4 regions of the Micromonospora nigra genome follow, and region 3 is predicted to be linked to each of the others. Evidence: riboswitches for the same ligand, from Rfam matches in the RefSeq annotation. Region 3 holds a riboswitch; each other region holds the start of a gene.
The links. Region 3 has a riboswitch for cyclic di-AMP ahead of GA0070616_RS22105 (C39 family peptidase). Riboswitches for the same ligand answer to the same signal wherever they lie in the genome.

Region 1 (7,773 bases), 2.0 Mb from region 3:
ATTTCGATGACCTGGCTCATCGTGATCGGGCTCAACGTCACGATGGGTGTCGCCTGGCACCGCTTCCTGGCCTTCCCCAACATCTTCTTCAAGCGCAACCCCGGCGCCGCCGGTTCCGGTCTCGGTGCCCTGCGGCCGATGATGAGCCAGGGCAAGCCGCTCGACTTCGAGGAGGCCGACCCCGAAAAGGACCAGTTCGGCGTCGCCCAGGTCGAGCAGTTCACCTGGAAGGGCCTGCTGGACTTCAGCACCTGCACCGAGTGCGGGCGCTGCCAGTCGCAGTGCCCGGCCTGGAACACCGGCAAGCCCCTGTCGCCGAAGCTGCTGGTGCTCAGCCTGCGCGACCACGCGTACGCCAAGGCGCCCTACCTGCTGGCCGGCGGCGGCAAGGACCTGACCGGCGAGGAGAAGGCCACCGCCGCGCAACTCGCCCACGTCGACGTGCTCGCCCTCGCCGAGGCCGAGAAGCCGCTGATCGGTACCGCCGAGGAAGGCGGCATCATCGACCCCGACGTGCTCTGGTCCTGCACCACCTGCGGCGCCTGCGTCGAGCAGTGCCCGGTCGACATCGAGCACGTCGACCACATCGTCGACATGCGCCGCTACCAGGTGCTCATCGAGTCGAACTTCCCCTCCGAGGCCGGCGTCATGCTGCGCAACCTGGAGAACAAGGGCAACCCGTGGGGGGCCCCGCAGAACACCCGCGAGGACTGGACCAAGGGCCTCGACTTCGAGGTGCCGCGGGTCGGCGAGGTCGAGGACTTCGAGTACCTGTTCTGGGTCGGCTGCGCCGGCGCGTTCGAGGACCGGGCCAAGAAGACCACCCGCGCGGTCGCCACGCTGCTCAACGAGGCCGGCGTCTCCTTCGCCATCCTCGGCGAGGGCGAGACCTGTTCGGGTGACCCGGCCCGCCGGATCGGCAACGAGTTCGTCTTCCAGATGCTCGCCCAGCAGAACGTGGAGACCCTCAACGAGGCGTTCGAGGGCCGCGAGAAGAGCCGGAAGAAGATCGTCGCCACCTGTCCGCACTGCTTCAACACCCTGGGCAACGAGTACGGCCAACTCGGCGGCGAGTTCGAGGTCGTGCACCACACCCAGTTGCTGGCGCACCTGGTCAGCACCGGCAAGCTCACCCCCGTGCAGCCGGTCGACGGCGGGGTGACCTACCACGACCCCTGCTACCTGGGCCGGCACAACCGGGTCTTCGCGGCCCCCCGCGAGGTGCTCGGCAGCGCCGTCGCGGGCGAGGGCGGAGACGGTCGCGGCGGCGCGGGCGACAGCGGCCTCGTCGAGATGCCGCGCAACAGCGAGCGCTCCTTCTGCTGCGGTGCCGGCGGCGCCCGCATGTGGATGGAGGAGAAGATCGGCAAGCGGATCAACGTGGACCGGGTCGAGGAGGCCATGTCCACCGGGGCGCGGACGGTCGCCGTCGGTTGCCCGTTCTGCTCGACCATGCTCAACGACGGGGTGAACGGCAAGGGCGCCGGCGAGCAGGTCGAGGTGGTCGACGTGGCCAGCGTGCTGCTCCGCTCGGTCCGGCCCGACCAGACCCGCACCTCCGAGGAGCCGGTGGCCGGCTGAGTCGTTCCGCGCGTACGACGGGCGCGGCAGCACCCTCCACAGGGGCGCTGCCGCGCCCGTCGCGTTCGACGCGGGAAGACGATCGGCACTCTCGGTACCCGCGTCGTCGCACCCACGTGAAGCTCTCTCGGGTCGTCTTGATTCCACCTCTCGGCTTCCCTACTCTGAGGCACCGACCGCTGTGTGGGTCGTCTGTCCCGCCTCTCCACCTCTCGGCGGGACGCCCGGCGGTCGGTTGCAAAGGAGTCGATGCCGGTGGCAGCCGTGCCCCCTCATCGTCGTGGCCCGAAGCGGAACACCCGACCGGGTGGCCTGCGCCGCGCCGCCCGTGCGCTGCTCGTCCTCGCCGCCGCCGTCGCTGTCGGCGCTGGCGTGCTCGCCGCGCCCGCTCACGCCGAACCCACGGTCGACGAGATCGAGGCGCAGATCGACAAGGAGTGGCGCAAGCTCGAACCGACCATCGAGCAGTACAACAAGGTGCGCTCGGAGCTGAGGGTCAACCGCAAGAAGGCGGCCGACCTGGAGAAGAAGATCGAGCCCCTGGCCCTGGAGGCCGAACTGGCGATGAACCGGGTGGGCAGCCTCGCCTCCCGCTACTACGTCAACGGGCCCTCGCAGGAGATCAGCGCACTGCTGCTCAACGCCAACCCGGACACCCTCGGCGAGCAGATGGCGCTGCTCGACCGCCTGGCGGCGCAGGAGCGCCGGCAGATCGACGAGGTGGTGCGCGTCCGGCAGAAGTACGACGACCGCAAGCGCAGCCTCGACGCCCTCATCGCTTCCCAGACCAAGCAGCAGACGGAGCTGGCCGCGAAGCGCAAGCAGATCGAGGCCGACGTCAAGCGCCTGGAGGCGTCGCTGCCGAAGACCACGGTCAAGACGACGAACTGCCCCACCATCAACGGGGTGGTCAGCGAGGCGGCCAGGATCGCGATCCGGACGGCCTGCGCGCAGATCGGCAAGCCGTACGTCTTCGGCACCACCGGCCCGAACACCTTCGACTGCTCCGGCCTGACCCAGTACGCCTACAAGGCGGCCGGCATCTACCTCACCCACTTCACCGGGGCACAGTGGAACGAGGGCAAGGCCATCTCCCGGGCCGACGCCCGCCCCGGTGACCTCGTCTTCTTCTTCAGCGACCTGCACCATGTCGGGCTCTACCTGGGCAACAACCAGATGGTGCACGCCGCGCGGGCCGGCAAGCCGGTGAACGTCTCCAGCATCACCACCATGCCCCTGGCGGGTTTTCGCCGACCCGGCTGACCCGTCACGCAGTGCCGCCCGAAGACCCCCGGTCAAGCGTCCGGGGGTCTTCGCTTCTGTCGGCTATCAGCACGGAGTGTCATCGCGTGAATCCGTTGCGCATCGCCGGTGGTCGTCCCTAACGTGGTCCTCCGTCGGGCCGGTGACCGACCATCCGGCCGGGATGGCGACGGTCCGACACCGCCGAGTCGCTTCCGAGCGAGCCGGGGACCCAGGTTCCCCGGGGTGAATCCGCAGCCGTTGCGGTAGGGCGCCCCCTTCCCGCCCGAACCCGTCAGCTAACCCGGTAGGCGGTCTGAGGAAGAAGGAGTACGGAGCCCGGTGGCACACCATGCCCCGCGGCCACCGTTGACCCGGCCGGCGATCGCCGGCCCGATGACGGCTGCGCCGCGCCCACGCTGGTACCGCTGCACCACCGCACTCGCCGCCCTGCTCGGCGTCGCCGTCGTCCTGACGGCAGGCGCCACCGGGGCCCAGGCCGACCCCACTGTCGCCGACATCGAGCGCCAGATCGACGAGGACTGGAACCGGCTCGAACCCGTCATCGAGAAACACAACGCGACCCGTCAGGACCTCGCCGACCGGCGTCGGGAGGCCGACGACCTGGCCGCCCGCATCGCCCCGCTCCAGCAGCGGGTGGACGAGGCCATGAACCGGGTCGGGCAGCTCGCCGTCCGGGCGTACAAGGGTGAGACCGTCAGCGCCGTGAACGCCCTGCTGGGCGGCCGGTCACCCGCCGAGCTGATCGAACAGCTCGGCCTGCTCGACCGGTACGCCCACCACCAGCAGTCCGACGTCCGGCAGGCCGCCGAGCTGCGCGACGAGCTGGCTGCCGCCAAGGCACCGCTCGACGACGTGATCGCCCAGCTCACCCGCGCCGAGGCGCAGCTGGCGGAACGCAAGCGGCAGATCAACGCAGAGATCGACCGGTTGCAGCGACTGCGGCTGCGCGCGTACGGCAGGGGTGGCGGCGGGCCGCTGCGGCCGGCACCCTGCCCGGCCACCTACCCGGGCGGCCCCGCGGGGGCGGCGGTGTCGTTCGCGTGTGCCCAGATCGGCAAGCCGTACGTGTGGGGGGCCGAGGGACCGCACGCGTTCGACTGCTCGGGGCTGATGCTCGCGGCCTGGGCGAGGGCCGGGGTGTCGCTGCCGCACAACGCCGCGCGGCAGCGACGGGTCACCGCGTCGGTCCGGCGCGGCGAGCTGCGACCGGGCGATCTCGTCTTCTACTACGCCGACCTGCACCACGTCGGCATGTACGTGGGCGGGGGCTGGGTGGTGCACGCCTCCCGCGCCGGGGTGCCGGTGAAGATGAAGAAGCTGAACGACGGCCCGATCCACAGTTTCGGACGACCGGGCTGACGCCGGCCGCGTACCAGAGGACAGGCCCGCGCCGCCGACGGCGCGGGCCGGTCGGCCGCTCGCGGGGCGTGCGTCGGCCGACGGCGGGTCAGCGGGTCGGCCAGGCGCGCCAGTTCTGCCAGGCGCGGCTCGGCGTGGGGCCGCGCTGACCCTGGTAGCGCGAGCCGTAGACCGCCGAGCCGTAGGGGTGTTCGGCGGGCGAGGAGAGCCGGAAGATGCAGAGCTGGCCGATCTTCATGCCCGGCCAGAGGGTGATCGGCAGGTTGGCCACGTTGGACAGTTCCAGCGTCACGTGGCCGGAGAAGCCGGGGTCGATGAAGCCGGCCGTGGAGTGGGTGAGCAGGCCGAGCCGGCCCAGCGAGCTCTTGCCTTCCAGCCGCCCGGCGAGCTGCTCGCCGAGCGAGATGACCTCCAGGGTGGAGGCGAGCACGAACTCGCCCGGGTGCAGCACGAACGGTTCGCCCTCGGGGACCTCGATCGCCGACGTCAGGTCGTCCTGCCGGGTCGCCGGGTCGATGTGCGTGTAGAGGTGGTTGTTGAAGACCCGGAACAGCCGGTCCAGTCGGACGTCGATGCTGGACGGCTGCACCAGGGTGGGCTCGAACGGCTCCAGCGCGAGGGTGCCCGCCTTGATCTCGGAGACCAGGTCCCGGTCGGAGAGCAGCATCGGAACACCATAGCGAGCGGTGTGCGTGACCTGCGTGTCGGACTAGGTCTTCGTACACGTGTTCGATAGGATGTCGGCATGGCTTCCTGGTCCGAGTTCTCCGCTGACGAGCCCCGACTCGCCGAGGGGATCCGCCTTCTCATGCAGCAGTACGGGCCGGGTTTCGGCTACCTGGCCACCGTCCGTGCCGACGGTGGGCCGCGCGTCCACCCGGTCTCGCCGGTGATCACCGACGAGGGTCTGTTCTGCTTCGTCATCGACTCGCCCAAGCGACGCGACCTGGAACGCGACGGCCGCTACGCGCTGCACTCGTTCCCGCCGGAGGAGAGCGACGACGAGGCGTACGTGGCCGGTCGGGCGCGTCCCGTGACCGACCGGGCCCGGGTCGGCCGGCTGGTCGACATCGCCCGCGCCGAGCCGCGCGCCGACTGGCGGCTGTTCGAGTTCACCGTCGAGGTGGCGATGCTCGCCCACCGGGAGCACGGCGTCGCGGGTGGTCCCGGCGACCCCGGCGGCCGGCCCCACGTGCAGGTCTGGCTCGACCCGGCGACCCCGGCGGCCGGCGGCCTGCCACAGCCCGCGTCCGCCGCCCGCCACGTCCGCGCGGCCTGACCCCGCACCCGCCGGTGCCGGCCCCGTCGAGGGAGCCGGCACCGGTGGTACGCGGTCAGAGCTGGCGGGTCACGCCGCGCGGTACGCGTTCCACGCGTTGATCATCCGGGTCGCCTGGCCCGGGGTGAACTGGTACATGCAGGTGTCGTACGAGTAGTCCATGAAGTTGGTGATCGGGTCCAGGCCCGGCGCGGAGCAGGTGTCGCGGCCGGTCGGGCACCCGCTGGCCGGCGACGCCTCCGCAGGGGTGTCCGAGACGCTGTCACCCGAACCGGCGCAGCCGCCCTGGAAGGTGTGGTAGAGGTTCAGCCAGTGACCCACCTCGTGGGTGCCGGTGTCGCCCTGGTTGTAGTTGGTGGCGGTGCCACCCGGCAGCGACTCGCTCAGCACGACCACGCCGTCCATGCTGTTGAGCCGGGTCTGCGGGAAGGTTGCCCAGCCGAGCAGGTTGTTGCTCAGCGCGCCCAGGTAGATGTTGAGGGTGTTCTTGCCGCCGACCCGCAGCTGGGACTTCATCTGCCGCTCGGCCGACGAGCCCTGCCTGATCGGGTACCACGACGAGTTGGTCACCCGGTTGATCCGCTGGAGCGAGAAGGTGAACGCGGTCGACGCGCCGCCGGTGGCCCCGCTGAACGACTCGTTGAGCACCCTGATCTGCGAGTTGACCATGGAGTCGGGGATGTTGCCGCCCGCGCGAGTCGAGTTCCGCTGGATCACGTGCACCACGACCGGGATCGTCACCGACGCGGCGGCGGCCTGGGTGCTGAGGGTGCGCTGGCCGACGCGCTTGGCCTGCACCTGGAGCAGCTCCGCCAGCTCGGTCTCGCGCTGCTGCACCTGGCGGAGGGTCAGCTGGTTCGGGTCGTGCGTCGTACCCGCGCCAGGCCGTGCCCTCGCCAGCGCGTCAGCCGGCTCGCAGACCTCGTCGGCGGCGGAGGCGGCGGTGACTGCGGGGGCGGCCGGGGCGGTGGCGGCCGGCAGCAGGCCGACCGTGGCCACTCCCAGCAGCAGGGCGAACGACGTCGATGCGATGCCGGCGTAGCGCCGGTTCAGCAGGTTGGGACGGAGTCCCATGGGCCCACCTCTTTCTGGACGGCGTGACCGGGGGTGTGTCGCGCCGTGGGGGAAACGTGCAGCAGACGTTACAACCCATCGACACATTTGAGAATGGGCATATGTTGCCGGGATGAAACTTCTGCCGACCGAGGCGAGGCCCTCCAGGTGAGAGGGTGGCCGGGACCGGACACGGCGGCTTCGGGGTGCCTGGGTGCAGGCGGGCGGTGACTCAGGTACAGTGGTGCCGCCTGCGGGTGTAGTTCAATGGCAGAACATCAGCTTCCCAAGCTGACAGTGCGGGTTCGATTCCCGTCACCCGCTCCACCACGAAGGCCCTGGTCAGGATGTGAGTCCCGAGCCAGGGCCTTCGATGTTTCCAGGTCAACGATCATGCGCCGGGCCATCCACGGGCCACTACCCGCGCCGGGCCACCCCGCCGGCCACCCGATGATCTTGTTCAGATTGCCGCGCCAGATGAGCTTGCCGCTCGGCGTGGTGAAGACCAGCGCTTCCGGGTTGTCGTCGACGAAGCCGGCCAGCTAATCACGGAGCGCGGGCAGGATCGTCGCCGGCACCGCCGCGGTACGCAGGCGCCGCCTACGCTGTCGCGGTGGACGCGGGCAGGGTGTGGCGGCTGTACCACCGGGGCGAGTTGGTCGGCGAGATCGACGTGCAGAGCCACGACTTCCCCTGGATGTACGGCCGGTTTCGCGCGCTACCGGGGTTCGAGCCGCTACGGCCGCTCTTCGCCGCGCGGAGCGCCTCTGCCGGCCAGGAAGGCGACGAGGCCATGGAACGGGATAGCGAGGCCAAGCGTGCCGCCGTCACGATGACCTTCCCCGACGGCGGCGAGGTGGCCGAGTTCCTACTGACCATCAAGGACGACGCGGCCGGATTCCGGTGGTATGACGAGCCGTTCGAGGACGAGTAGGACCGGGTCGGCCAGGGGCACGAGCCGGGGTGAACCCAGGCCGACCGGGGGTCACCAGGGCGCTGCCGATCGTGCGACTTGCGACTCATCCGCGAGAGTCGGCTGCGGGAGTCGGCTGCGGGAGTCGGCTGCGGGAGTCGGCTGCGGGAGTCGGCTGCTTATGATGGCCCGATGGCGTCAGTCAAGCAGTTCCAGGTCACCTTCGACTGCGCAGAACCTGAGCGCGTCGCCCGTTTCTGGTGTGAGGTGCTGGGGTACGTCGTACCGCCGCCACCGGAGGGTTTCGCTACCTGGAACGATT
Region 2 (7,773 bases), 1.6 Mb from region 3:
GCTGCCGGCATCCGACGGCTCCATCGGCGGCCTGGGCCTGTGGATCACCCACCAGTCCTGCGACCACGTCACGCACTGGCGCGACGCCGATGGCTGGACGTTGCGCCTCACCGCCGGGCAGCCGCCCCGCGCGGCCTGAACCCCGGTCGCGGACCGAGGAGGAGTGGCAGTGCCAGGCGCCGACGAACTCGTCGACGAGGTGCTCGCGGCGGTGCGCGGCACCGACGTACGGCTCGCCGAACGGCAGCGGGACCGGCTCGTGGTCGGCGCGGGGGTGCAGAACGGCGCGGCGGCGGTCGAAGCTGCCCTCGCCCGCCGGCTGGCGCGGGTCGTCGGGCGGCTCGCGACGCGCGGCTGGCAGCCGGTCGACCTGACCCGACTGGCCGGGCGCCGGCTCGGCGCTCGGGCCGCCGCCCTGGTGGTGGACGTGCTCGCCACGCACCGACGCACCCTGCCCGACGCGGTGCCGACCTGGTGGGACGCGCAACTCGCCGACCTGGACGCGCACGTGTGGTGGGCCGACGACGACCGCCAGCTCGGTGCCTGGGCGCACCGGCAGGGGCTGGACCGGGTGACCGCGCTGCGGGAGGTCGTCGACGTGCTGGCGCTGGTGGAGGGGCTGCCGCCGATCGCGGTGCTCCGCCCGCCGCCGGGCACGGCCGGTGCGACCGCCGACCGGGGGCGTCGTTCCCCGACCGGGGCGTCCCGCATGCTCGACCGGGTCCGGGCGCTGCTGGCCAAGGCGGAGTCGACCACCTTTCCCGCCGAGGCGGAGGCGCTCACCGGCAAGGCGCAGGAGTTGATCGCCCGGCACAGCATCGACCAGGCGCTGCTGTCCACCGACGCGGAGCCGGGTGACCGGCCCGGCGGAGTGCGGCTCGGCACCGATCCCCCGTACGCGGGCGCGAAGGCCCTGCTGGTGCAGGAGGTGGCGGCCGCGAACCGGTGCGAGGCGGTGTGGTCCGACGACCTCGGCTTCACCACCGTGCTGGGCTGGCCCGCCGACCTGGAGGCGGTCGAGCTGCTATACACGTCGCTGCTCGTCCAGGCCACCACGGCGATGCTGCGCGGCCGGGGTGAGCGCCGGTCCGGTGGTCGGCGCACCCGGGGATGGGACGAGTCGTTCCTGAACGCCTTCGCCCTGCGCATCGGGGAGCGGCTGCGGTCGGCCACCGAGTCGGTCGACCGCGAGACCGCCGCGGCGGCGGGGCCCGAGCGGCTGCTGCCGGTGCTCGCCGCACGGTCGGAGGCGGTACGGGAACGCCTCGACACGCTGTTCCCCGGGGTCACCCGGCACCGGCTGTCCGTACGGGACGCCGAGGGCTGGTCGTCGGGCACCGCCGCCGCGGACCGGGCCTCGCTGGCCCCGGGACGCGCGCACCGGCCGCCACCGCGCCTGGACCGCCGCGGCTGACCGTCCCGGACCGCTCACCGGCAGGCGGACGACGGACCGAGGCCCGCCGGTCACCGGCACGCGGACGACGCACCGAGGCCCGCCGGGTCACCGGCACGCGGACGGCGACCGCCGGGCCGGCCACGGGGCCGACCCGGCGGTCGTCTCCTGCTTGACGATCAGCTCTTGAAGGCGTCCTTGATCTTCTCGCCGGCCTGCTTGAGCTTGGCGCCGGTCTGGTCGTTGCGACCCTCGGCCTCCAGGCGCTCGTTGTCGGTGGCGCGGCCGACGCCCTCCTTGACCTTGCCGGTGGTGTCCTCGGTCGTGTTACCGATCTTGTCGTCGATGCCCATGTCATCCTCCGGTGGTCGGCGGGTTCCGCTACGTCAGGTACGTACCCTCCACGCCGGCCCCCAACCGTCCAGCCTCAGAGCCGGTCGAGGATGCCCCGCATCAGGGCGATCTCCTTCTGCTGGCTGGTGGCGATCTGCTGTGCCATCGCCTTCGCCTCCGGACTGGTGCCGGTCGCCGTCTCGCTCCGCGCCATCTCGATGGCGCCCTCGTGGTGGGCGATCATCATGGTCAGGAACTTCCGGTCGAAGTCCCGGCCGGACGCCTTGGTCAGCCCGGCCATGTCGGCGTCGGACATCATGCCGGGCATCGCGTGGTCCATGTGCGGCATCTCGGCGCCGGGCGACGGGACCGGCCGTCCCCAGGTGGTCAGCCAGCCCGACATGGCATCGATCTCCGGCCCCTGGGCCGCCTTGATATCCGCGGCGAGACTCTTCACCTCCGGGTCGGCGGCCCGCGTCGCGGCCAGGTCGGCCATCTCGACCGCCTGCTGGTGGTGCGGGATCATCATCTGGGCGAACATCACGTCGGCGTCACCGAACGGCGCGGCGCCGGCGGTGGGTCCGCCGTCGGCCGGGGCGGTGGTCGTGCCGGAGCCGGCCGTGTCGTGCATCGGGGAGTCGTGGTCGTCGCCGCCGCAGGCGGACAGGGTCAGGGCGACGGTCAGGGCCGCGCCGGCCAGCAGGGCGCGGCGCACGGTGGTACGGATCATCGTGGACTGCCTTCCGGGTATCGGAACATGGGTAGGACGAGGGGACGCGGACCGGGTGGATCCGCGTCGGGGCGTCCTATCTACGCAGCACCGACACCGTGGCGATGCGGAGGCCCACCGGGCTGGGCGGCGCGCGGGGCACCGGGCCGACCCGGCCGCGGCGGCCGGTGGACACGGCGGCGGGTGACCGGCGGGCCGTGATCAGCACAGCGAGCAGCAGCGGCACCGCCAGCGCACCCAGCACCGCCAGGCAGGCCCCCCAGCCGGGCAGGTCGCCGTTCCCGTCGCCCCCGCCGGCCGGGGAGGCCGCCTCGGGGTGTCCGGCGCGCGTGCCGCCGGTCCCGAGGTCCGTCCCCGCGCCGCGGTCGTGGATGGCGGGGTGGGGCCGGTCCGCCGTGGCGGGGGCCACCGAGGGCGGCGTCAGGTCACCGACGGCCGCCGGGATCGCGGCGGCGTGCGCCACGGAATGCTTGTGGTGGTCGCTCGCCGCGGCGTGCGCGTCGTGGCCGATGGTGTGCATCGCGGTGAGGCCGACGAGGGTGCCGGCCAGCAGCAGTGGTCGAACCCACCGCTGCGCCGCCGCCATCGTCCACACCCGATAACGGTAACCGGCGGACCGGCCCCACCAGCGCAGGGGCGACGGTTCGTCACCGAACGTACCCGGCCGGTGACGCCGGACCAGTGCGACCCTGGACGGCTCGGCCGCCGCCGAGGCGGAGACCGGCGGGGTACGCGCCACCGGTGAGTGGACCAGCCGGCCGACGGGCCCCGGCGCGTCGCCACCGCGTGCCTCGCCACCTGCGGTCCGATAGCGGGGTGGCTACCATTCGCAGCGATGGCCCGCCGAGACCACACCAGTGCGGCCCGCGTACGCCGCCGGCCCCCCAGCCCGCCGACGGCCGTCGGCGGCGGCTCCCGGCCACCCCCTCCCGTCGCGGCGCGTGGTCACATCGTCACGGCCGGAGAGTCCCGGTCGGCCGCCACGGCCCCGTTCCGGTCGTGCTGAACCGGAACGGCCCGCCGACACGTACTCCGCTCTGAACTCGTTGGGAGACACCGCATGGGCGCCGACCACAGCCGTCACGCCCCGCCGACCCCGCCCGGGGTGCGGCGGGTACTCGTCGCGACGGTGCTCCCCCTCGTTGTCGCCACCCTGGTCGCCGCCCTGGTGCTGTGGCCCCGCGACGCCCCCCGACCCGACCCGGGGCAGGACGCGCCACGCCACCACGGCACGGTCACCCGGGTGGTCACCGAGCCCTGCCCGCCGACCCCGGAGTCCCCGGAGGGCACCCCGGCGGGCAGCCAGGGGCCGTGCGGCACGGTCACGGTGCGGGTGGACGACGGCCCCGACGCCGGACAGCAGGTCGAGACATCGATCCCGACCGGGCCCGGCGCTCCCCGGGTCGAGGTGGGCGACGAGATCGTCCTGGTCACGCTGACCGATCCGGCCGACCCGACGGTGAGCAGCTACCACATCGCCGCACACCAGCGCGGCACCCCGCTGATCTGGCTCGGGGTGCTGTTCGCCGCCGCGATCGTGGCCTTCGGGCGGTGGCGCGGCCTGGCCGCACTGGCCGGACTGGCGGCCAGCTTCGCCATCCTGCTCACCTTCGTGCTGCCCGCGATCAGCGCCGGCCAGTCGCCGCTGCTGGTCGCCGTCGTCGGCGCCGCACTGATCATGTTCGTGGTGCTCTACCTGACCCACGGCGTGTCGGGGCAGACCTCCGTGGCGGTACTGGGGACACTGGCGAGCCTGGTGCTGACCGGGCTGCTCGGCCTCGCCGCCACGGCGGCCACCCACCTCACCGGGTTCGGCACCGAGGACGCCACGACGCTGTCCTTCTTCCAGGCCGACGTCGACCTGCACGGCCTGCTGCTGGCCGGCATCATCATCGGCTCGCTGGGCGTGCTCGACGACGTCACGGTGACCCAGGCCGCCACGGTGAGCGAACTGGCCCACGCCAACCCCGGCTACTCCCGGCGCCAGCTCTACCAGGCCGCGACGCGGGTCGGGCGGGCCCACGTCGCCTCGGTGGTCAACACCATCGTGCTGGCGTACGCGGGCGCCTCGCTGCCGCTGCTGCTCCTGCTCACCGCGGACTCCCGCGCGGTGGGCCAGATCCTGACCAGCGAGTTCCTGGCGCAGGAGATCGTACGCAGCACCGTGGCGACGCTCGGGCTGATCGCCGCCGTTCCCCTGACGACGGCCCTGGCCGCCGTGGTCACCCGGGCGGGCCGGGACCGGGCCGCCACCGACGAGGCACCGCCCTCTCCCGAGGTTCCCCGGCCGGGCACGGGCCGGGCCGAGGCGCTGCGGGCGCTCAGCGCCCCACGCGGCACCCCCACGTCCACCGCCACCCGATCCGGGTGGCCCGATCCGGACAGGAGCACGGACACCGCATGGTGACACTCCTCAGCGTGACCGTCCCGACGGGTGAGGCTGATAACCACGTCACTGGTCACCCACCGCGATTACGAAATGACGCATTTAGTCGGCATCGGGACGTAGATCCCTCGGGGGACCGTCCGGTAACCTCGCTGCCGGTCACCGCCGAAGGCGCACTCCGGCGCCTGCGGTGCCACCGCCCAATCGCCGCGAGGCGAGCCGGGGAACCAGGTACGTGGGGTGAATCCGCGCCAGCGGTAGGGGCCGCTTCCGTCCCGAACCCGTCAGCTAACCCGGTCGGCGGTCGATGGAAGGGATCACAGTGACGGCACCCCTACGCCGCTGGTTGACGCCTGTGGTGGCCGTGTTCGCCGCCTTCGCCGTCTTCGCCGGCCCTCTCCCGGCGTCGGCCGAGCCCACCCCTCCCAAGCCCCAGCAGCACGACGACGACCCGCCGATGCTCAACGAGCTGATCGAGGCGACGAACCGGGACTTCAGCAAGGCCAAGAGCAGGCTGGAGAAGTCCAAGAAGCGCCAGCTGGAGTTCGCCCTGGAGGTGAGCCGCGCGCAGGCCGACCTGGACGCGCTGGCCCCGCAGGTGAGGGAGATCGCCGCGCAGTCGTACCGGACGGGCCGGGTCGGCGCGGTGGCCATGCTGCTGCAGAGCACCGCCCCCGACTCGTTCGTCGAGCGGGCCTCCGCCCTCGACGAGCTGAACCTGGTCAACGCCAAGCGGCTGGCGCGGGTCAACGAGGCCAGGAACCGGGCGGAGCAGGCCAAGCTGGCCCTCGACGCCGAGGTTCGCGAGCAGCAGAAGCTGACCAACGAGATCGCCCGCAAGAAGCGCGACGCGGAGAAGTCACTGAATCTGGTGGGTGGCTACAGCGTCACGGGCGGCAAGGTCGACGCCACCTCGCCGGTCGCCGCCGTCGCACCGGGGCGCAGCGCGGACGGCGACTGGCGGGCCGAGTCGTGCAGCAAGAACGACCCCACCACCTCGGGCTGCATCACCCCGCGCACCCTGCACATGTACAACGAGGTGCGGAAGGCCGGTTTCAAGCGGTTCGTCGGCTGCTACCGCCCCGGTGGCCCGTGGGAGCACCCGAAGGGCCGGGCCTGCGACTGGTCGTTGCAGAACAGCGGCTTCCGGCCCTGGTACAACGACGACACCCGGATCTACGGCAACAACCTGGCGGCCTTCCTGGTGCGCAACGCCGACCGGCTGGGCGTCTACTACGTGATCTGGAACCGGCAGATCTGGTTCCCGGCGACCGGCTGGTCGTCGTACAGCGGGCCGTCGAACCACACCGACCACGTGCACGTGTCACTGCTCTGAGCACGGCGCGCAGACCCGGCGAGGGCCGCCCCACCGACCGGTGGGGCGGCCCTCGATCCGTGTCGGGGTCGGCTCAGGCGACCGCGCCGGCCGGCTCGACCGCGAGGTCGACCGGTTCGCCCGCGACGGCGCGTACCTCGCCGGCCGCCAGCCGGTACGACATGCCGACCACGGCGCAACGGCCGGCGGTCACCTCGGCGGCGAGCACGGCGGACGCGCCCAGCATCGCCTCGACGGTCTGCGCGATGTGGATGTCGACGATCCCGTCCAGGTCCGTCACGCCCTGCGCCTGCGCCCGGTGCAGGCTGGGCACCACGGCGTCGACGACGGCCCGCAGGTGGCCGGCCGGGGTCGTGCCGGTGGTGAGCGCCGCTCGGGCCGCCTGGACGGCACCGCACGAGTCGTGACCGAGCACCACCACCAATGGCGTTCCCAGGACGGTCACGGCGTACTCGACGCTGCCCAGCACCTCGGGGCCGATGGTGTGACCCGCGGTACGGACGACGAACAGGTCGCCGAGCCCCCGGTCGAAGATGATCTCGGCGGCCAGCCGGGAGTCCGAGCAGCCGACGATCACCGCGAAGGGGTGCTGCCCGTCGGCGACGGCCGTGCGGTGGACGGCGTCCTGGTTGGGGTGGCGAGGGGTGCCCGTGACGAACCGGCGGTTACCGGCCCGCAGTTCGGCCAGCGCACGACTCGGTGTGGTCGGGGCGTCGGACGCCCCGACGGACTCGCGTTCGGGTCCGGGCTGCGTGCCCGGCGATCCGGGTAGGTCCATCCGGCTCACCTCGTCTGTCGACGTGACCTGTCAGTCCCGGCCGACGCTGGACGCGGGCTGTCCCCACAGTCACACGCACGGTGAGGCACGTCAAGAGATACGTGATACGCACTTCATATGTTTCCGGATCGTTGCCCGTCGGCTCGGCGGCTGCCCCGTTCGGGCGGGATGCGGCAGGAAAAAGCCGAAGCACGGGCCATACGATGACGACATGGCGACCAACGACGAAAACGGCCGCACCCGGAACTGGACGTTCCTCACCAACCACGCACACGTCCTGCTCGCCATCGCCCGCAACCCCACCGCGCGGTTGCGGGACGTCGCAGACGAGGTGGGCGTCACCGAGCGCGCCGCCCAGGCGATCGTGGCCGACCTGGAGGCCGGTGGCTACCTGCGCCGCACCCGGGTGGGGCGGCGCAACGAGTACACGCTCAACCCGACCGGGCGGTTCCGCCACCCCGCCGAGGCGGACCACCAGGTCGGGGCGCTGCTCGCCCTGTTCACCGAGGAGCCGCCGGCCCCCGCCGACCCGCACGCCACCGGCGAGTCGCGGGACACCGGCGGTCCACGGGGCACCGAGCGCTGACCTTCGGGGGCCGGGAGGCGGACACGGGCGACACCGACACCACTGGCGATCCATGTCCACATAGCACGAACGTGGCGGCGGTCACCCGATCCGGACCGCCACGCGCACTGCGGTCGACCGTCGCGGGCGATAGGTTGGGTGGGTGCCGTCCATTGCGTCCGTCCGTCCATCCGGGTGGACGCCGCGCGCGATGACAACGCCGGGCGCGACGACACTGCCGCGGGTGCTGAC
Region 3 (7,773 bases):
CCGCGCCGGGGTGGACATCCCGGCGGAGAAGTTCGTCGTGGTGGGCCGCCCCCAGGTCGAGGCCATCGAGGTGCGCCCCGAACCGGCGCGCGGGCTGGCGAACCCGACCGTGCTGTACACGCCGACCTGGACGGGGCACCACGCCGACGCGAACTACTGCTCCCTGCCGGTGGCGGAGACGCTGCTGCGGCGGCTGCTCGACCGGGGCGCGACGGTGATCCTGCGCGCGCACCCGTACACCACGCAGAACCCGACGTCGGCGCGGCAGCTCGCGCGGCTGACGGACCTGCTCGCCGCCGACCGGGCCCGCACCGGCCGACCGCACGTCTTCGGGGCGGCGAGCCGCGCGCTGACCCTGACCGAGTGCGTGAACCGGGCCGACGCGCTGGTCTCGGACGTGTCGGGGGTCATCTCCGACTGGCTCTACTCGGGTAAGCCGTACGCGGTCACCGACATGGGGGTCGACGGCGACCGGTTCACGGAGCGGTTCCCGCTGGCCGGCTCCGGCTACGTGCTGCGCCGCGACATGGCCGACGTGGACGGGGTGCTGACCGGCCTGCTGGACACCGATCCGCTCGCTCCGGCCCGGTGGGAGACCCGCCGCCGCTACCTGGGCGACTTCCCCGTCGAGTCGTACGCCGAGGCGTTCCTGTCGGCCGCGCGGCGGGAACTCGACGGCCCCTCGACGCTACCCGCGCCGCGCGGGCAGGCCGACGCCGGGCGACCCGCGGCCCCCCTGTCCCCCACCGCCTGACGCTGTCCCTCCTTGGCCCGGCAGCCCCCGCGACCTGACGCGTTGTCACCGCGGCGCCCACGACCTGACGCGCTGTCCCCGCGGCGCCCGCGACCTGACGCGCTGTCCCGGCCCGATGGGGGCCGCGACCGGGCGGGACACGACGGCGGGCGCCGGCCCCTCGCGGAGCCGGCGCCCGTGACGTCGTTCGGCGGTCAGGCGGAGTAGCCGCGGGTGGCCGCCCAGTGCGCCAGGTCGATGGTGGTCAGCCAGTACGACGGGGCCGCCGGGTCCGCCGAGTCGGCGATCTTCACCAGCCGCCCCTCGTCGGAGTAGCCGATCACCGCGACGTAGTGGCCGCCCGGGAACGAGTGCCAGCCGCCGTCGGTGTCGGTGGCGGTGCCGGCGACGTTCACCACGACGCCCCGGCCGCCGGTGATGGCCTTGACGACGTCGGCCTGGAGCCGGTCCATCTGCTCCGCGGTGGCCGCACCGCCGGGAATCGTACGGGTCCGGTACGGGCCGCCCTTGACGACGGCGTTGAGCACCCGGGTGGTGTCCTCGGCCGAGTTCGTGCCGGCCTGGGTGGTGCCGAGCTGGACTGCCAGCTCGTTCTGGGTACGGGCGATGCCGGCGGCGCTCAGCGCGTGCCGTACGGCGGCCGGACCGCAGTTGTAGAACGTGTTCTGGGTCTCGTGGTCGTAGTCCAGGCTCTTGGCGGCCGGGGGCTTCGGTTTCCGGGTGACGTCCGGTTCGGCGGTGGCCTTGCGGGCCTTCGGCGACGGTGCCGGCGTGGTCGCGGCGCTGCTCGGCGCGGCCGTCGACGCCGAGCTGCCCGGCTCGGCCGCTGGGGTGGCACTGCCCGCCGGGACGGTCGGCTCGGCGGGGCTGGCCTGGGCGCGGGAGGCGAGGGTGTCGCCGCGTACCTCGGCTGCGACGGCCGGTGCCTCGTCGGCGGTCGCCAGTGCGGCGCCGGTGCCGGTGGCCAGCATGAGCGCGGCGGCGGCACCGGCGACGACCTGGTGGGGACGCTCGGTGACGAGCCGACGGAGTTGACGCTTGACGTGGTGCTTCACAGGGGGTTCCTCCACGGGTTCGGGGCGAGTGCCGCCGTCACCGGCCAGGCGGGGACGCCGCGCGGACGAGGTCCGCACGGTCAGGTGCACTCGGGGATTCGCCCGGGGTGCCGGGCGGGGGCGGTGGCCGGGATCAGCCCGCCGACGAGTCGACGGGTGGGGGCACCGCGGTGCCGTGGAGGCGGGGGAACAATGCGGGGGCGTGATGGTGCTGCACGGGTTGGAACTCCTTCCGCAGCCGCCGACCGGGTTAGCTGACGGATTCGGGCGGGAAGATCGCCCTACCGCGGCCGTGGCTCGCGGATTCACCCCAGTGGTGCAGTGGGTCCCCGGTTCGTGTTTCCACGATTGAGCGGGTCGGTGCGGCGTCGCCATCTGCGATCGGTTACCGCACCGGACGCGCCGACCCTACTGGCCGGGTTCGGACCCTGCCAACCCCTGCTGAGCTGCGTAAACATCTTTCCGGCCGGCAATTTTCCGGACATTGGCGCACTGCCGGTGCTCGATGGGGCCAGACCCGGTGACGGCACCAGAGGGCGACATCCGGAACGGTCGCCGGAAAGGGTGCGCAATCCCCGGGCGCGATGTGCCGGAACGAGCCCGGAATCCGTTTCGCCGCCACGTGACCGGGCTCACCGGATTCCGGTCGGTCAGCCCACCCCGGCCGGCCGCCAGCGGGCCGCCGCAACGGGACGGCGTTGCGCCCCGGGAACCCGCACGGCCGGCACCGGGGCGGGCCGCAGCCGAACGGCCGCGGCGTACGCCTCCGTGGTCAGGGCGCGGGCCGCGTCGACGGCGACCTCCGCGGCGCGCCACGCCGCCCGCTCACGCTCCGCCGCGCTCCGGTACGCCGCCGACAGGTGGTCGCGCACGGCGCGGGCGAGGACGACCTCCTGCTCGGCGGGGTGCCGGCGCGGGTCCCAGCCGGCCCGCCGCCCGAACACGTCGCTGAGCTGGCTGGCTGACAGGTCCCCGCGCCAGTGGGCGGCCATCGCGGCGTGGTGCAGCCACCGCTCCCGGGCGGCGTACTCGGCGGGGGTGTGCGGGGTCCTCGGGGTGGGCAGCGCGGTGGTCCCGGCGAGGCGCCGGGCGGCGGTCTCCGCCCGGTCGTAGGCCCGCCAGGCCCGGTCCAGGTCCTCCTGGGCGGCCCGCCAGGCGTCGCGCCGTCGACGGGCGGTCCGGGCCGCCCCGGCAGCGGCGACGGCCACCTCTCCGGCGTACCGGCGCAGGTCTGCGGCCTCCTGTGCCGCCTCGTCGGCGCCGGCGGTCGGCTCGGCCGGTGTGGTGGCTTCGGGGCGGGCGACCAGGGCGGTGAGCACGCCCAGCGCGACGACGAGCAGGGCCGACCAGATGGCGGCGGCCTGCGGCACCTCGATCAGGAACTGGTAGAGCACGGTCTCCATGGCGATACCTCACGGACGGGTGGTGCGGGTGACGACGGCGACGCCCCCGGCCCGGCGGCGCCGGTGGGCTCGGCCGGGTGGGTGCGGGTGAGGTGCGACGGAACGCGGCGGTCAGGCGGCCCCGGAGGCGGGTGACCGAGGTCGGACGGCCGGGGGTCAGGCAGCCCGGGGGGTCAGGCCGCCCCGAAGGTCAGGCGACCCGAAGGTCAGGCTGCCCGGGGTCGGGTCAGACCGACCGGCGGGGCGCGCGGACCGGGGACCGGCGGACCCGCCCCGGCGGGCGGCGCGTCGACCCGACCGGCGAGCGCCGCACCGGCGCCGGCGGGCCGCATCGCGGCGGGGGTGGGCGGTACGGGGCCGGCGGTCAGCCCGTCGTGCGAGTCGGCCGGGCAGACGTCGGACGGGCAGACGTCGGACGGGCAGACGTCGGACGGGCAGACGCCGAACGGAAGCGCCGGCACGACGGGCGAGTCGAGCCCTCCGGGAGCAGCCTCCCGGAGGGCGGGCAGGGGCCCGTCGACCGGGGGCCGGATCTCGACCGGGGCGGGATGACCGGCGGCCCCGGAGGGCAGCACCCCGATGCCGAGGGTGCAGGTGGCGGCGACGGCGAAACCGGCCAGCAGCCGCACGGCCCAGCGCGTCACCCACCACAGGGGAACGCGCAGAGCGACAGGCAGCACACGGCAACGCTACCGCCGACACCGCCAACGCGCACCGCCACCGGGCGTGTCGGCGGTGTCGATCGTGGACCGGCCGGCGTGGACGGTCGCGGGTCAGCGGCGTGCGGTCAGCAACCGCATCATCGGCGTCTCGACGTACCGGTGCAGCAGCGCCGCCAGGGCGAGGGTGAGCAGCAGGAAGCCCACCACGGCGAGCGGCCCCCACCACCCGGGCAGGCCGGTGCCCCAGTCGCCGGTGAGCCGGAGCAGCGTCATGATCACGAAGACGTGCACCAGGTAGAACGCGAACGACACCTCGCCCAGCCAGACCATCGGCCGGGCGCGCAGCGGCGAGCGGTCACCGCGCACGTCGGCCCGCGCCGCCGCGGTGATCACCAGCAGGTACGCCGCCGACAGCACCGCCGCCCACAGCTCGGCCCGGACCCACTGGGACGTCACCACCCAGACGCCGACGAAGATCACGCCGGCCAGTGGCAGTCCCGGCCCCCGCCAGTGCCCCCGGCGCATCAGTTCGGCGGCGGCCACGCCCATCCAGAACTCCGTGGAGCGCACCAGCGGGAAGACCTGGGTGAACCACCAGCGGCTCTCCTCCGGCACCAGCACCTGCCCCGGCCACAGGGCCAGGATGACCAGCGGCACCGCGACCACCACGGTCCACAGCACCGCGGAGCGGGTGCGGTGCAGCACCGGCAGCACCAGCGGCAGGCACAGGTAGAAGAACAGCTCACAGGACAGCGACCAGCTGACCGTGTTGATGCTGTAGAAGTAGCCCGGGCGCGGGTCCCAGGCCTGCACCAGCAGGAGGTTCTCCAACGCGGCGACCGGGTCGACGGGGTCGGCGAACCACCACGCCACCGCCAGGGCCAGCGCCCACAGCAGCAGGTGGTTGGGGTAGATCTTGGCGAGCCGGCGGCGCCAGAACCGGCGCCGGGAGTCCCCGGGCCGGGCGGACCAGACGAGCACGAAGCCGCTGAGGATGAAGAAGAACTGGACACCGGACAGGCCGAGGGTGAAGACCGCGCCCAGCGCGGCCTGCGGACCCGGGTCCGCGATGATCCGCATGGTGCCCGCGTGGAAGCCGAACACCAGCAGGGCGGCGATCCAGCGCAGCCCGGTCAGCGACGGCAGCCGACGGGCGTCGGACCGCCGCGCCGGAACCGGTTCGGCGAGGGCGAGGGGGGCGCTCGTCATTCGCGGCACCCTACCGTCGGTGGGGCACGCCCGATCCGGTCGGGGACAGCAGGGGCGGACCGGCAGGTGTCAGCCGGGCGGCCGGTGGCCTAATATTCCGGGGCCCGGAGAAGACGGGACCTCGCTCGGCCCAGGCCGCCCGGGGTGCCGGCGCGGACACGCCGCGCAGGACGGACCCGGACGACGGACGAGAGGCGGAGGCACGATGCACCAGCGGATCCTGATGCGGGCTCGGAAGGGCCCCTTCGACGTCAACTCCCCGGAGGAGACGTTCGAGCGCAACCTCATCGGGGAGAACGCCGGCAACCTCGTGTTCAGCCATGCCGCCCACAAGCTGCTGGGCACCCGGGCGGCCACCATCACGCCCAACGGCTTCACGGTCAACATGCGGGACTCCGACAAGATCAACGAGGAGTACGACGTCTTCGTGGTGCCGCTGGCGAACGCCTTCCGGCGCAGCTACGCCCACCGCCTGGACGTGATGAGCCGGCTGATCGAGCGGCTGAAGATCCCGGTGGTGGTGCTCGGCGTCGGGGTGCAGACCAACGTCGACGGCGACCGTGAGTACCTGCGCCCGATCGACGAGTCGGTCACCCGGTTCTGCCGGGCCGTGCTGGACCGCTCGCACAGCATCGGCGTGCGGGGCGAGATCACCGCGCAGTACCTGAACACCCTGGGCTTCGCGAACGTGGACATCATCGGGTGCCCGTCGATGTTCCTGCACGGGGACACCCTGCCGGTGGAGAAGCGCAAGTCCTTCATCGGCCCGTACGACCGGATCGCGCTGACCGTCTCGCCGTACGTCAAGTCGATGGCGCAGATCATCGGCACGCACCACCAGCGGTACGAGAACCTGCGGTACCTGCCGCAGGACCTGAAGACGTTGGGCACCCTGCTCTACGGCGACGCGCCGGAGGACCGGGGCAAGTCCAGCCCGATCCCGATCCACACCACGCACCCGCTGTTCACCGAGGACAAGGTGCGGATGTTCGTCGACCCGTGGACCTGGTTCGACTACCTGTCCAGCTTCGACTTCAACTTCGGCACCCGCATCCACGGCACCATCGCCGCGCTGCTGGCGGGTACGCCGGGCTACCTGTTCGCGCACGACTCGCGCACCCTGGAGCTGGCCCGGTACTTCGACATCCCGCACCGGGTGATGCGGGACGTACCGGCCGACGTCGACGCGGCGCACCTCTACGAGGAGGCCGACTACAGCGCGATGGTCAACGGGCACAAGGCCCGGTACGAGACGATGTGCGCCTTCCTGGCCAAGCACGACCTCGGCAACGCGTTCGCCGACGGTGACAGCGCCGCCCGGTTCGACGCCCGGGTCCGCGAGACCGTGTTCGCGCCCGCGGTCAGGCCCGCCGCCGCCACCTCGCCGCAGGTGCTGGTGGAGCGCATCCAGTGGCTGCGCGACCAGAACGTGATGTTGCAGGAGCGCAAGGAGAAGAGCATCGTGCGCTCGGAGCAGATCCGTACCCGCCTGAAGAAGGCCGTCGGTGGCCCGGTGCGCCGCATGCTGAACCGTTAACCTGACGCTCGGCGGCTGTTCAGGCACTCCACCACCGTCGGCCACGTGAGGTTCCGGGTCCGGCCACCCGGGCCGACGAGGGTGTCCGGGTGGTCATTGAGCCGACGCGGGCACCGCTGCTGAGCATCGTCGTGCCGGTGCACGCCGTGGAGCCGTACCTCTACCAGTGCCTGGAGTCGATCCGGGCGGACGTGCCGGCCGGCGAGGCGAACGCCGTGGAGATCGTCGCCGTGGACGACGCGTCGCCGGACCGGTGTGGTGAGATGCTGCGCTCGTACGCGGCTGGCCGGCCCGGCGTCCGCACGGTGCACCTGACCCGCAACGTCGGCCTGGGACTGGCCCGCAACGCCGGCCTGGACGTCGCCACCGGGCGCTACGTCTGGTTCGTCGACAGCGACGACTGGCTGCCGCCGGGAACCCTGCCGGCCGTTCTGGACCGGCTGCGCGGCGACCGTCCCGACGTGCTGATGCTCGACCACCTGCGGGTGCACGAGGGCGGGCGGCGGGAGGTCGACGCGAGCAGTCACCTGCTGCGCGGGGTGCCGGGCGTGGTCCGCCTGGCGGACCGGCCCCAGTTGCTGCGGGTGCAGCACACCGCGTGGAACAAGGTGGTACGCCGCGACTTCATGGCCGAGTTGGGCCTACGGTTCCACGCCGGCTGGTACGAGGACATCCCGTTCAGCCATCCGCTGTTGATCGGGGCGCAGCGGATCGGTGTGCTCGACCGGGTCTGCTACCTGTACCGGCAGGGCCGGCAGGGGGCCATCACGTCGACCCGCAGCGACCGGCACTTCGACGCGTTCGCGCAGTACGACCGGTTGCTCGACTGGGTGCGTCACCGGCACCCCGACCCGCGCCTGGAGGCGGAGCTGTTCGGGTTGATGGTCAACCACATGCTGGTGGTGGTGGGCAACGACGACCGGCTGCACCCACACCTGCGGCGGGCCTTCTTCCGGCGGGTGGCCGAGCAGTACCGTCGCTACCTGCCCGCCGACGGCTACCCGCGCCCGGACGGGATCGCGGGCCTCAAGCACCGGCTGGTCGGCCGGGACAGCTACCTGGCGTACGCGATGCTGCGGCAGGCACACCGGCTGGCCGCGCGGCTGCGCCGACCGGCGGCGGTGACGGACGGGGTACCGGCCGGCGGGGCGAA
Region 4 (7,773 bases), 3.6 Mb from region 3:
CTGAGCTGGACGTTCCCGAACGGTCAGCAGGTCAGCCAGCTGTGGGGCGGCAGCCACACCCAGACCGGCGCGACGGTCTCGGTGCGCGACGCGGGCTGGAACGGCGCGCTCGCTCCGGGCGCGACCGCCTCCGTCGGCTTCCTGGCCACGTACGCCACCGCCAACAACCCCCCGTCCACCATCACCTGCACCCCCCGCTGAGCCGCCCGCCCCGGGTGGACGGCAACCGTCCCGGTCGCCGGCCCCGGGCAGGCCAGCGGTGCAGTTGAACTCCGGTCCGCCGGGGCCCGCCTGAGGGGTCCGGCACCCCGGCGGACCGGGCCCCGGTAGGGGCAGCGCCCGACGCCCGCGAGGCGTGGGTGGGCACCCGGCACGGGCCCCGCCGACCGAGCGTCGACGGGGCCCGTGGTCGTGCGTCGGGTCAGCCGTCCAGGCCGACGGGGGAGTTGGGCCGGTCCACGTCGACGAACTCGATGTCGTCCGCGGCCCGGTCGTGGCTGCCCGCGGCGCGGGCGGCGGTGCCGGCGGCCCAGCCGACCGCCGCGCCCACCAGCGCCGCGCCGATCAGCAGGGTCCAGGGCAGGGCGGGCCGGCGGCCGGCCAGCGCGTCGACGGCCCGGGCGGCGCGTCGGCGTGCCTCGTCCGCCGCCGAACCGACCAGGTCCCCGGCGTCGTCGGCGATGCCGGAGCCGCTGCGGCGGGCCGAGCGGGCCGTGTCACGTACGCTGTCGCCGGCCGAGCTCACCGCGGTGAGCAGGTGCCGCCAGGCCTGGTCCGCGACCCGCTCCGGCTTGCTGCGGCGGTCCAGCAGGTTGGTTGCGAACATCTTCTCTTCCTCCTCGGAGTGCCGAAGCCGGCGCCGGCGTCGATCTGTGGCGGCTGCCCGGCGCGTTGCGGTTCGCCTGTCCGGCCTGTGCCCCGCCCGGTGCTTTCGCAAACCCGCGCACGACCGGCCCGGCCTCCGACGGTCGTCGTCAGCGCAGCACGACGGCGGCACTCACGCCACGGGCGAAGTCGTCGTCGTCATCGTCGTCGTCCTCGCCCCCGCCGCCGAAGCCGCAGGCCAGTACAAGGGCGAGCAGGGCGGTGACCCCAGCCAGACCGGCAAGCTTCCTGAGCATCGATGGCTCCTCTCGTCGTGCTGTCCGTCGAGGTGATGCTAGGCGTGCCGGGCAACACCGGCACGCCGCCGCGCGGCGTCGTGGCGCCGCGCCGGGACGTCGGTGTCGGCACTCTTCGCGTGGGGCGGCTACTCTGGTGCGGCAACGCGTCGGCGACCAGCCGACCCTAGTGACAAAAAGACGTGAATGTCGGAATCGGGTGGCCCGGTCTGCCTGAATCCGCGAATTGCTCATCCCGAGGGGTGGCGACCGGGCAGTCGGAGGAATACTGTCGGTCGCGGCCCGCGTACTGATGAGGCGCCCGTCGAACGGGTGAGTGGAGGTGCTCGCGTGAGCCTGTCGATCGTTCAGTCGGTGCTACCCGGTGGTGTCATCGAGATCGCCCCTCGGGGCGAGATCGACGTCGACACCGCGTACGAGGTTCGCGAGGCCATCGCCGAGGTTCTGGCCAAGGGGCGTCCCGCCCGGATCGAGCTGAACATGCGGCTGGTCTCGTTCATCGACTCGGTCGGCATCAGCGCGATGGTCGCCGGGTTCCAGACCGCCGAGGTCAGCGGCGTCAAGCTCGTGGTCACCCAACCCAGCCGGTTCGTGCACCGGCAGCTCTGGGTCACCGGTCTGCTCGGGCTGTTCGGTGCCCCGGAGCCCTACTACGCGGGTGCCGCCACCCCCGAGGTGCTCCCGGGGGCCTGAGCCACCCGCAACGGGGGCCCTCAGCCACCGCCACGGGTCGGCGTTCACTCCTCGCCGAGGCCGGACAGGTCCACGTCGGCGACCTCGGTGACCGCCCGGACCGCCGTCACCGAGGCGTACCCGTCGGCGAGCAGTGCCAGGTCGGTGCCCGGTTGCACCGACTGTCCGGGCTCCTCCAGCGAGGTGCGCACGAAGCCGTGCCCCGCCTCGGCCACCGTCATCTGCACCTGGCCGAAGCTCGCCAGCGCCCCCCGGCGCACCCCGCGCAGTTGGCTGTGCGGCAGGTCCGGCGCGTTGACGTTGAGTACGCTCTCCGCCGGCGCGGCGGTGAGCCGGGGCAGCAGGTCCAGGGCGACCCGGGCGGCGGTGGTCCAGTGGCGTTCGGAGTCGCGGACCCGCGCGGCGGCCGCCACCGCCGCCCCGCCGCTGGCGGCGGTGGCCTCCCCGGCCGACAGCACGTCCAGGGACACCGCCATGGCCCGGCAGCCGTTCGCGGCGGCGGTGAAGGCGGCTCCCACCGTGCCGGAGTGCAGCACCGCCCGGCCGGCGTTGGCACCCCGGTTGACGCCGGAGAGCAGCATGGCGGGCGGGGGCCCGAACGCGCCGTGCGTGGCGATCAGCGCGATGAAGCCGGGGGATCCGCCGACGCCGAAGGCCGGTACCCCGTCCAGTTCCGGCAGCGGATGTGGGCGTACCACCACCTGACCGTCGCGTTCCACGGCGGTCATCGCGGCGCTCGTGCCGCTGGCCTCTTCCAGGGGAGCGGCGACCACCACGTCCAGCCCGCGGTCCACCGCCGCCCGGGCCAGTGCCTGGATGCCGGGGGCGCCGATGCCGTCGTCGTTGGTGATCAGGACCCGGAGCGTCATCGGCCCGCCACCCGGTCGGCCAGTTCGTCGGGGGTGGTCCGCCCTTGTGGGCGGCTGCCGGCCGGCAGCAGGCGGACCCGGTCGACCAGGCCGGTGATCGAGTCGAGCCGGCCGGTGCCCAGCCCGTGCCTGGTCACGTTCAGCGCGCCGGCCGCCGCCCCGGTGCGTACGGCGGTGTGTACGTCGCCGCCCCGGGCCACCACGGCGGCGAACCCGGCGGTCATCGAGTCGCCCGCGCCCCGGTGGTCGGCCGCCTGGAGGCGGGGCATCTCCACCTCGAAGACCTCACCGTCGACCAGGGCCAGGGCGGGCCGGTCGGCGCGGCTGACCACCACGTTCTCCGCGCCGCCGGCGTGCAGGTCGTACATCGCCCGGGTGAGCTGCTCCTCGTCGTCGCCGGCCGCACGCCCGTCGGCGATCAGCTCCTCGTGGCTGACCTTGAGGAAGAAGACCCCGCTGTCCAGGACGGCGGTGAGGTGCTCGCCGCACAGGTCGACCACCACCCGGCTGCCGTTGGCGCCGAGGTCGGCGGCGAACCGGCGGTAGAGGTCCGCCGGCACGAGGGAGGGCTCGTTGGGGCCACTGAGCACACTGACCGCCGCCCGCAGTCCCTCGCCGAGCGCCAGGTTGTAGAGATCGTCCAGTTCGTGGCGGCTCAGCGGCTGGCCGGGCACGTCCACGACCTCGCGGCGGGAGCCCGCGCGCCGGTCGTGCACGTACCCGCCGCTGCCGGAGTCGCGCAGCACCACCTTCAGGTCCACGCCCTCGCTCACCAGCAGGGGGTGCAGGACCTGCCCGATCTCGCCGCCGAGGGCGGTGCAGAGCACCACGTCGACCCCGAGCGACATGATCATCCGGGCCTGCCACACGCCCTGCCCGCCCGGGTGCAGGTGCAGTTCGGGCACGTCGCTCGGCTGGTCCACCGTGACGGTGAGCCGGGGCGTCGGGGCGAAGACCATGACGTGGTCACCCACGGTCGGTTCCGATCGGTGGGTCTGGTCGACTGCCATCTGCCGACCGTAACCAACCGACCGGCGCTCCGCCGGACGTCGGGTCCGACGCGCCGCACGAGGCCCGGGAGCCCTCACCGGCAGCTCCCGGGCCTCGTGCGGGGGTCAGTACACCGACAGGTGCACGTGGTTGGTGTGGTCGCTCGACGGGTCCCCGTTGGCCCCGCTGTACGACTTCCAGCCGCTGCTGGGCAGCCAGATCTGCCTGTACCAGATCACGTAGAGCACGGCGAGCCGGTTGGCGTTGTTGACGTAGAACGCCGCCAGGTTGTTGCCGTACGTGCGGTCGCCGCCGGTGGCGTCCCCGCCGAACCCGTTCTTCTGGGCCGCGAAGTCGCAGGCCCGGCCCTTGGGGTGCTCGCCGGAGCCGCCCGGCCGGTAGCAGGAGACGTACCGGGTGAACCCGGCCGCCTTGGCCTGGTTGAGCGCGTGCAGGGTGCGGGGGGTGATGCAGCCGTTGGCCGGCGTGGGGTCGTTCACGCTGCACGACTCGGCCGGCCACGATCCGTCGGAGTTGCGGGGTGCCGGCTTGGCCTTGGCCGTGGAGGTGCTCCGGCCGCTCCTGCTGCCGCCGTCGTCGGCTCTGGCCGCCGCCGCCGCCTTCTCCTTCTCCTTCTGGTTGGCCACGGTCAACGCCTTCTCGGCCTGCTCCTTGCGCCTGGCCATGACGGCGACCTGTTTGCGCTGCTCGCGGATCTCGCCGTCGAGGGCGGTCTTGGTGCGGACCGCCTCGTCACGGGTCTGCTGGAGTTCGCGCAGCGCCCGGTCCTCGTTGGCGGCCACCGCGTCGAGCGCCGCCGCGCGATCCATGAAGCCGGCGGGGGAGTCGCTCTTGAGCAGCGCCGACGCGGCGGAGAGTCCACCCGAGCGGTACGCCTGGGCCGCGATCTCGCCGACCTTGGTGCTGCGTTCGGCGAGCTGCGCCTCGGTGGCGGTGAGGTGGGTGGCCAACTCGCGTTGACGTTGGACGGAGCTGTCGAGGGCCCGCTTGGCGTCGAGGTAGCCCTTGCTCGCGGCCTCGAGCTGGGCCCGCAGGGCGGGGGTGCCACCCTCGTCGCCCGGGTCGGACGGGGCCGCGAGGAACCCGGCGCGTGGTGCCGCCGTGGCCGGAGCCACCGGGGCGATCGCGACGCCGAGAGCGAGCGTCGCAACGATCAGGGCCGCCGTCCGGGCGGCGCGTCGTCTGACTGGTGCCACTACTGGCATGCACGTGTCCTTCCGTCAGCCGCCGACCGGGTTAGCTGACGGGTTCGGGACGGAAGATCCCTACCGCATGCGCGGATGCACCCCAGGAACATGGTTCCCCGGTTCGCCGTCGTCGGCGATTAGGCGGCGGCCGCCGCCGGCACCGTTGGGTGCCGCCTGGCGGGGGCCGGGTCTGAGAGTACCGGTGCTCCTGTGACTGGTGCAGCACCTGTGACGGTACGTACGCGGGCTATCACGGGCAAATCCGGCATGAGTGCACAATACACTCCACCATTCACTCGTGTGCTCATTACCACTCCACCGTCCCGCAGGCCCCGGGCGACGCGCCGGGCTCGATCTGCAGCGTCGCGTGCTCGATGCGGAAGTCCTCCCGCAGGGCGGTGCGCGCGGCGGTCAGCACCGCCCCGACCTCGGCGTCCGGGGCCATGGTGAGGTGCGCCGAGGCCACCTCCATGCCGGAGGTGAGCGTCCAGACGTGCAGGTCGTGCACCTCGGCCACCCCGGGCACCGCTGCCAGCCGGTCGTGCACCGCCGTGACCTGGAGGTGCTCCGGGGCCGCCTGCACGAGGATGCGCACCGCCGCCCGGCCGAGCCGCCAGGTGCGGGGGAGGATGAACAGGCCGATCCCGACGGCCACCAGGGGGTCTGCCCACCACCAGTCGGTGACGGCGATCAGCAGCGCCGCCGCGATCACGCCGAGGGAGCCGAGCAGGTCGCCCAGCACCTCCAGGTAGGCCCCGCGCAGGTTGATGCTCTCCTTGGCCCCCGGGCGCAGCAGGGCGAAGGCGACCACGTTGGCGAGCAGACCGAGCACCGCCACCACCAGCATCGGCCCGGCCGGCACCTCGACCGGGTCGCCGAACCGGCGGACCGCCTCGACCAGCACGTAGACGGCGACGCCGGAGAGCAGTACGGCGTTGGCCAGCGCGGCGAGCACCTCCAGCCGGTAGAGGCCGAAGGTGCGTTGCGGATCCGCCGCCGCCCGTCGGGTGGCGGCGACGGCGGCCAGGGCCATCCCGATGCCGAGCACGTCGGTGAACATGTGGCCGGCGTCGGAGAGCAGGGCCAGCGAACCGGTTTGCAGGGCGGCCACGGCCTCGACCACCATCAGCGTGGCGAGCAGGGCGAACGCCGCCCAGAGCCGCCCCGCGTGGCGGTGCGCGGCGTTGGCGACCGCGCCGTGGTGATGGTCATGACCCGCGCCCACGCAGACACCCTCCGTCACCTGTCGGGATCGGAGCACAATCTATGCTCACATCGCTATGTATGCAAGTGAAGTTCAGGTGACCGGGTCGACCGTGGTGAGCCGCTGGGTGGCCCGGGACAACGCCACGTAGAGCGTCCGGATCCCCGAACCCGGATCCGCCCGGATCTCTCCCGGGGCCACCAGCACGACCCCGTCGTACTCCATGCCCTTGGCCTCCAGGCTGGTCACCACCTGCAACCGCGACCCGCCGAGCGCGCCCAGCCAGGCCGCGACCTCGTCGCGACGCGGCACCGGCGTGACCACCCCGACCGTGCCCTCCACCTCGGCCAGCAGTGCGCTCGCCGCCGCGATCACCGTGGTGGACAACTCGTCGGCCCCGACCGTCAGGCGGACCGGCTCGATCCCCGTCGACCGCACGGCCGTGGGCAGCGGCAGGTCGGGGTAGAGGCGACGGATCTCCGCCGCCGCCACCGCGAAGATCTCCGCCGAGTTCCGGTAGTTCGTGGTCAGCGTGAAGTGGTGCCTCCGGCGTCGGCCCAACGCCTGGTCCCGTGCCCGGGTCAGCTCCTCCGGGTCGCCCGTCCAGGCCGTCTGCGCCGGGTCGCCCACCACCGTCCAGGACGCCAGCCGCCCCCGCCGGCCGATCATCCGCCACTGCATCGGCGAGACGTCCTGCGACTCGTCCACCACCACGTGGGCGTACTCCCGGTAGTCCTCCGGGCGCTGCCGGGCCGCCTCCCGGGCGGCCCGCTGGCGGTCGGCGAAGGTGCTCAACTCGCGGACGCCGCCGGCCAGCCGGAACGGATCCCGCTTCGGCCTCGCCGGCCGCACCGGCTGGCCGAGCAGCGCGTCCAGCTCGTCGAGCAGCGCCACGTCGGCGACCGTGAGCCCGTCGACGGCCAACCGTCCGTACGCCTGCTGCACCAGCCGGATCTCCGCGCCGGACAGGATCCCGCCCGCGTACCGGCGCAGCCGATCCGGGCGGGCCAGCCAGCCCAGCACATGGCGGGGGTGCAGCCGGGGCCACCACGCCCTGAGGAAGTCCCGGAAGTCCGCCCGGTCGATCAGCTCGTCCTCGAAGGCGCGCTGCTCGGGCAGCCGGGGAACCGCCAACCGGCGGGCCTGGGCGTACAACGCGGCCAGCACCCCGTCGAAACCCGCCCGGCGCACCTCGTTGCGGCGCGCCCCGCGCGGCAACGCCCGGTCCCGGATCGCGTCCAGCTCGGCCCGCTCCAGCCGCAGCAGCTGCCCCCGGTAGAGCAGCCGCAGCTCGCCCGGGCCGTCCGGCACCGCGTCGCGGGTGGCGCGCTCCAGCACCCGCCGCATCCGCAGCGATCCCTTGACCGCCGCCACCTCGGGCGGATCGGTGCGGGTGGCGGTGAACCCGGGGAAGAGGCTGCCCAGCGAGTGCAGGGTGGCCGTGTCCTCACCCAGCGAGGGCAGCACCGAGGCGATGTACTCCACGAACACCGACGAGGGGCCGACCACCAGGATGCCGCCGCCGGCGTACCGGCTGCGGTCGGAGTAGAGCAGGTACGCCGCGCGGTGCAGCGCCACCGCCGTCTTGCCGGTGCCCGGCCCGCCGGACACGATCGTCACGCCCGAACCGGGGGAGCGGATCGCCTCGTCCTGCTCCCGCTGGATGGTGGCCACGATGTCGCGCATGC

Region 1: linked by a shared signal. The riboswitch ahead of GA0070616_RS13060 (C40 family peptidase) and the one ahead of GA0070616_RS22105 (C39 family peptidase) in region 3 are both predicted to bind cyclic di-AMP.
Region 2: linked by a shared signal. The riboswitch ahead of GA0070616_RS14975 (coiled-coil domain-containing protein) and the one ahead of GA0070616_RS22105 (C39 family peptidase) in region 3 are both predicted to bind cyclic di-AMP.
Region 4: linked by a shared signal. The riboswitch ahead of GA0070616_RS05600 (coiled-coil domain-containing protein) and the one ahead of GA0070616_RS22105 (C39 family peptidase) in region 3 are both predicted to bind cyclic di-AMP.

Annotation. Positions count from the first base shown of each region.
Region 1 covers NZ_FMHT01000003.1:3,080,952-3,088,724, forward strand. Annotated here, with positions in the region: gene GA0070616_RS13050 ((Fe-S)-binding protein) at 1-1,581, shown strand, start outside; gene GA0070616_RS13055 (C40 family peptidase) at 1,831-2,844, shown strand; cyclic di-AMP (ydaO/yuaA leader) riboswitch at 3,016-3,153, shown strand; gene GA0070616_RS13060 (C40 family peptidase) at 3,166-4,206, shown strand; gene dcd (dCTP deaminase) at 4,295-4,873, opposite strand; gene GA0070616_RS13070 (pyridoxamine 5'-phosphate oxidase family protein) at 4,952-5,485, shown strand; gene GA0070616_RS13075 (zinc metalloprotease) at 5,555-6,559, opposite strand; tRNA gene GA0070616_RS13080 (tRNA-Gly) at 6,792-6,865, shown strand; gene GA0070616_RS13085 (hypothetical protein) at 7,152-7,472, shown strand; gene GA0070616_RS13090 (VOC family protein) at 7,644-7,773, shown strand, end outside.
Region 2 covers NZ_FMHT01000003.1:3,478,176-3,485,948, reverse strand. Annotated here, with positions in the region: gene GA0070616_RS15005 (anti-sigma factor RsbA family regulatory protein) at 1-139, shown strand, start outside; gene GA0070616_RS15000 (DUF2786 domain-containing protein) at 170-1,414, shown strand; gene GA0070616_RS14995 (CsbD family protein) at 1,573-1,746, opposite strand; gene GA0070616_RS14990 (DUF305 domain-containing protein) at 1,821-2,456, opposite strand; gene GA0070616_RS14985 (hypothetical protein) at 2,533-3,051, opposite strand; gene GA0070616_RS14980 (YibE/F family protein) at 3,517-4,863, shown strand; cyclic di-AMP (ydaO/yuaA leader) riboswitch at 5,030-5,160, shown strand; gene GA0070616_RS14975 (coiled-coil domain-containing protein) at 5,165-6,178, shown strand; gene GA0070616_RS14970 (carbonic anhydrase) at 6,252-6,956, opposite strand; gene GA0070616_RS14965 (helix-turn-helix transcriptional regulator) at 7,168-7,542, shown strand.
Region 3 covers NZ_FMHT01000003.1:5,031,939-5,039,711, reverse strand. Annotated here, with positions in the region: gene GA0070616_RS22110 (CDP-glycerol glycerophosphotransferase family protein) at 1-754, shown strand, start outside; gene GA0070616_RS22105 (C39 family peptidase) at 949-1,809, opposite strand; cyclic di-AMP (ydaO/yuaA leader) riboswitch at 2,034-2,174, opposite strand; gene GA0070616_RS22100 (hypothetical protein) at 2,460-3,212, opposite strand; gene GA0070616_RS22095 (hypothetical protein) at 3,419-3,892, opposite strand; gene GA0070616_RS22090 (acyltransferase family protein) at 3,986-5,083, opposite strand; gene GA0070616_RS22085 (polysaccharide pyruvyl transferase family protein) at 5,289-6,620, shown strand; gene GA0070616_RS22080 (glycosyltransferase family 2 protein) at 6,710-7,773, shown strand, end outside.
Region 4 covers NZ_FMHT01000003.1:1,402,534-1,410,306, reverse strand. Annotated here, with positions in the region: gene GA0070616_RS05625 (cellulose binding domain-containing protein) at 1-201, shown strand, start outside; gene GA0070616_RS05620 (hypothetical protein) at 422-826, opposite strand; gene GA0070616_RS27985 (hypothetical protein) at 975-1,121, opposite strand; gene GA0070616_RS05615 (STAS domain-containing protein) at 1,452-1,814, shown strand; gene surE (5'/3'-nucleotidase SurE) at 1,859-2,683, opposite strand; gene GA0070616_RS05605 (1-phosphofructokinase family hexose kinase) at 2,680-3,693, opposite strand; gene GA0070616_RS05600 (coiled-coil domain-containing protein) at 3,799-4,899, opposite strand; cyclic di-AMP (ydaO/yuaA leader) riboswitch at 4,904-5,035, opposite strand; gene GA0070616_RS05595 (cation diffusion facilitator family transporter) at 5,189-6,106, opposite strand; gene GA0070616_RS05590 (HelD family protein) at 6,179-7,773, opposite strand, start outside.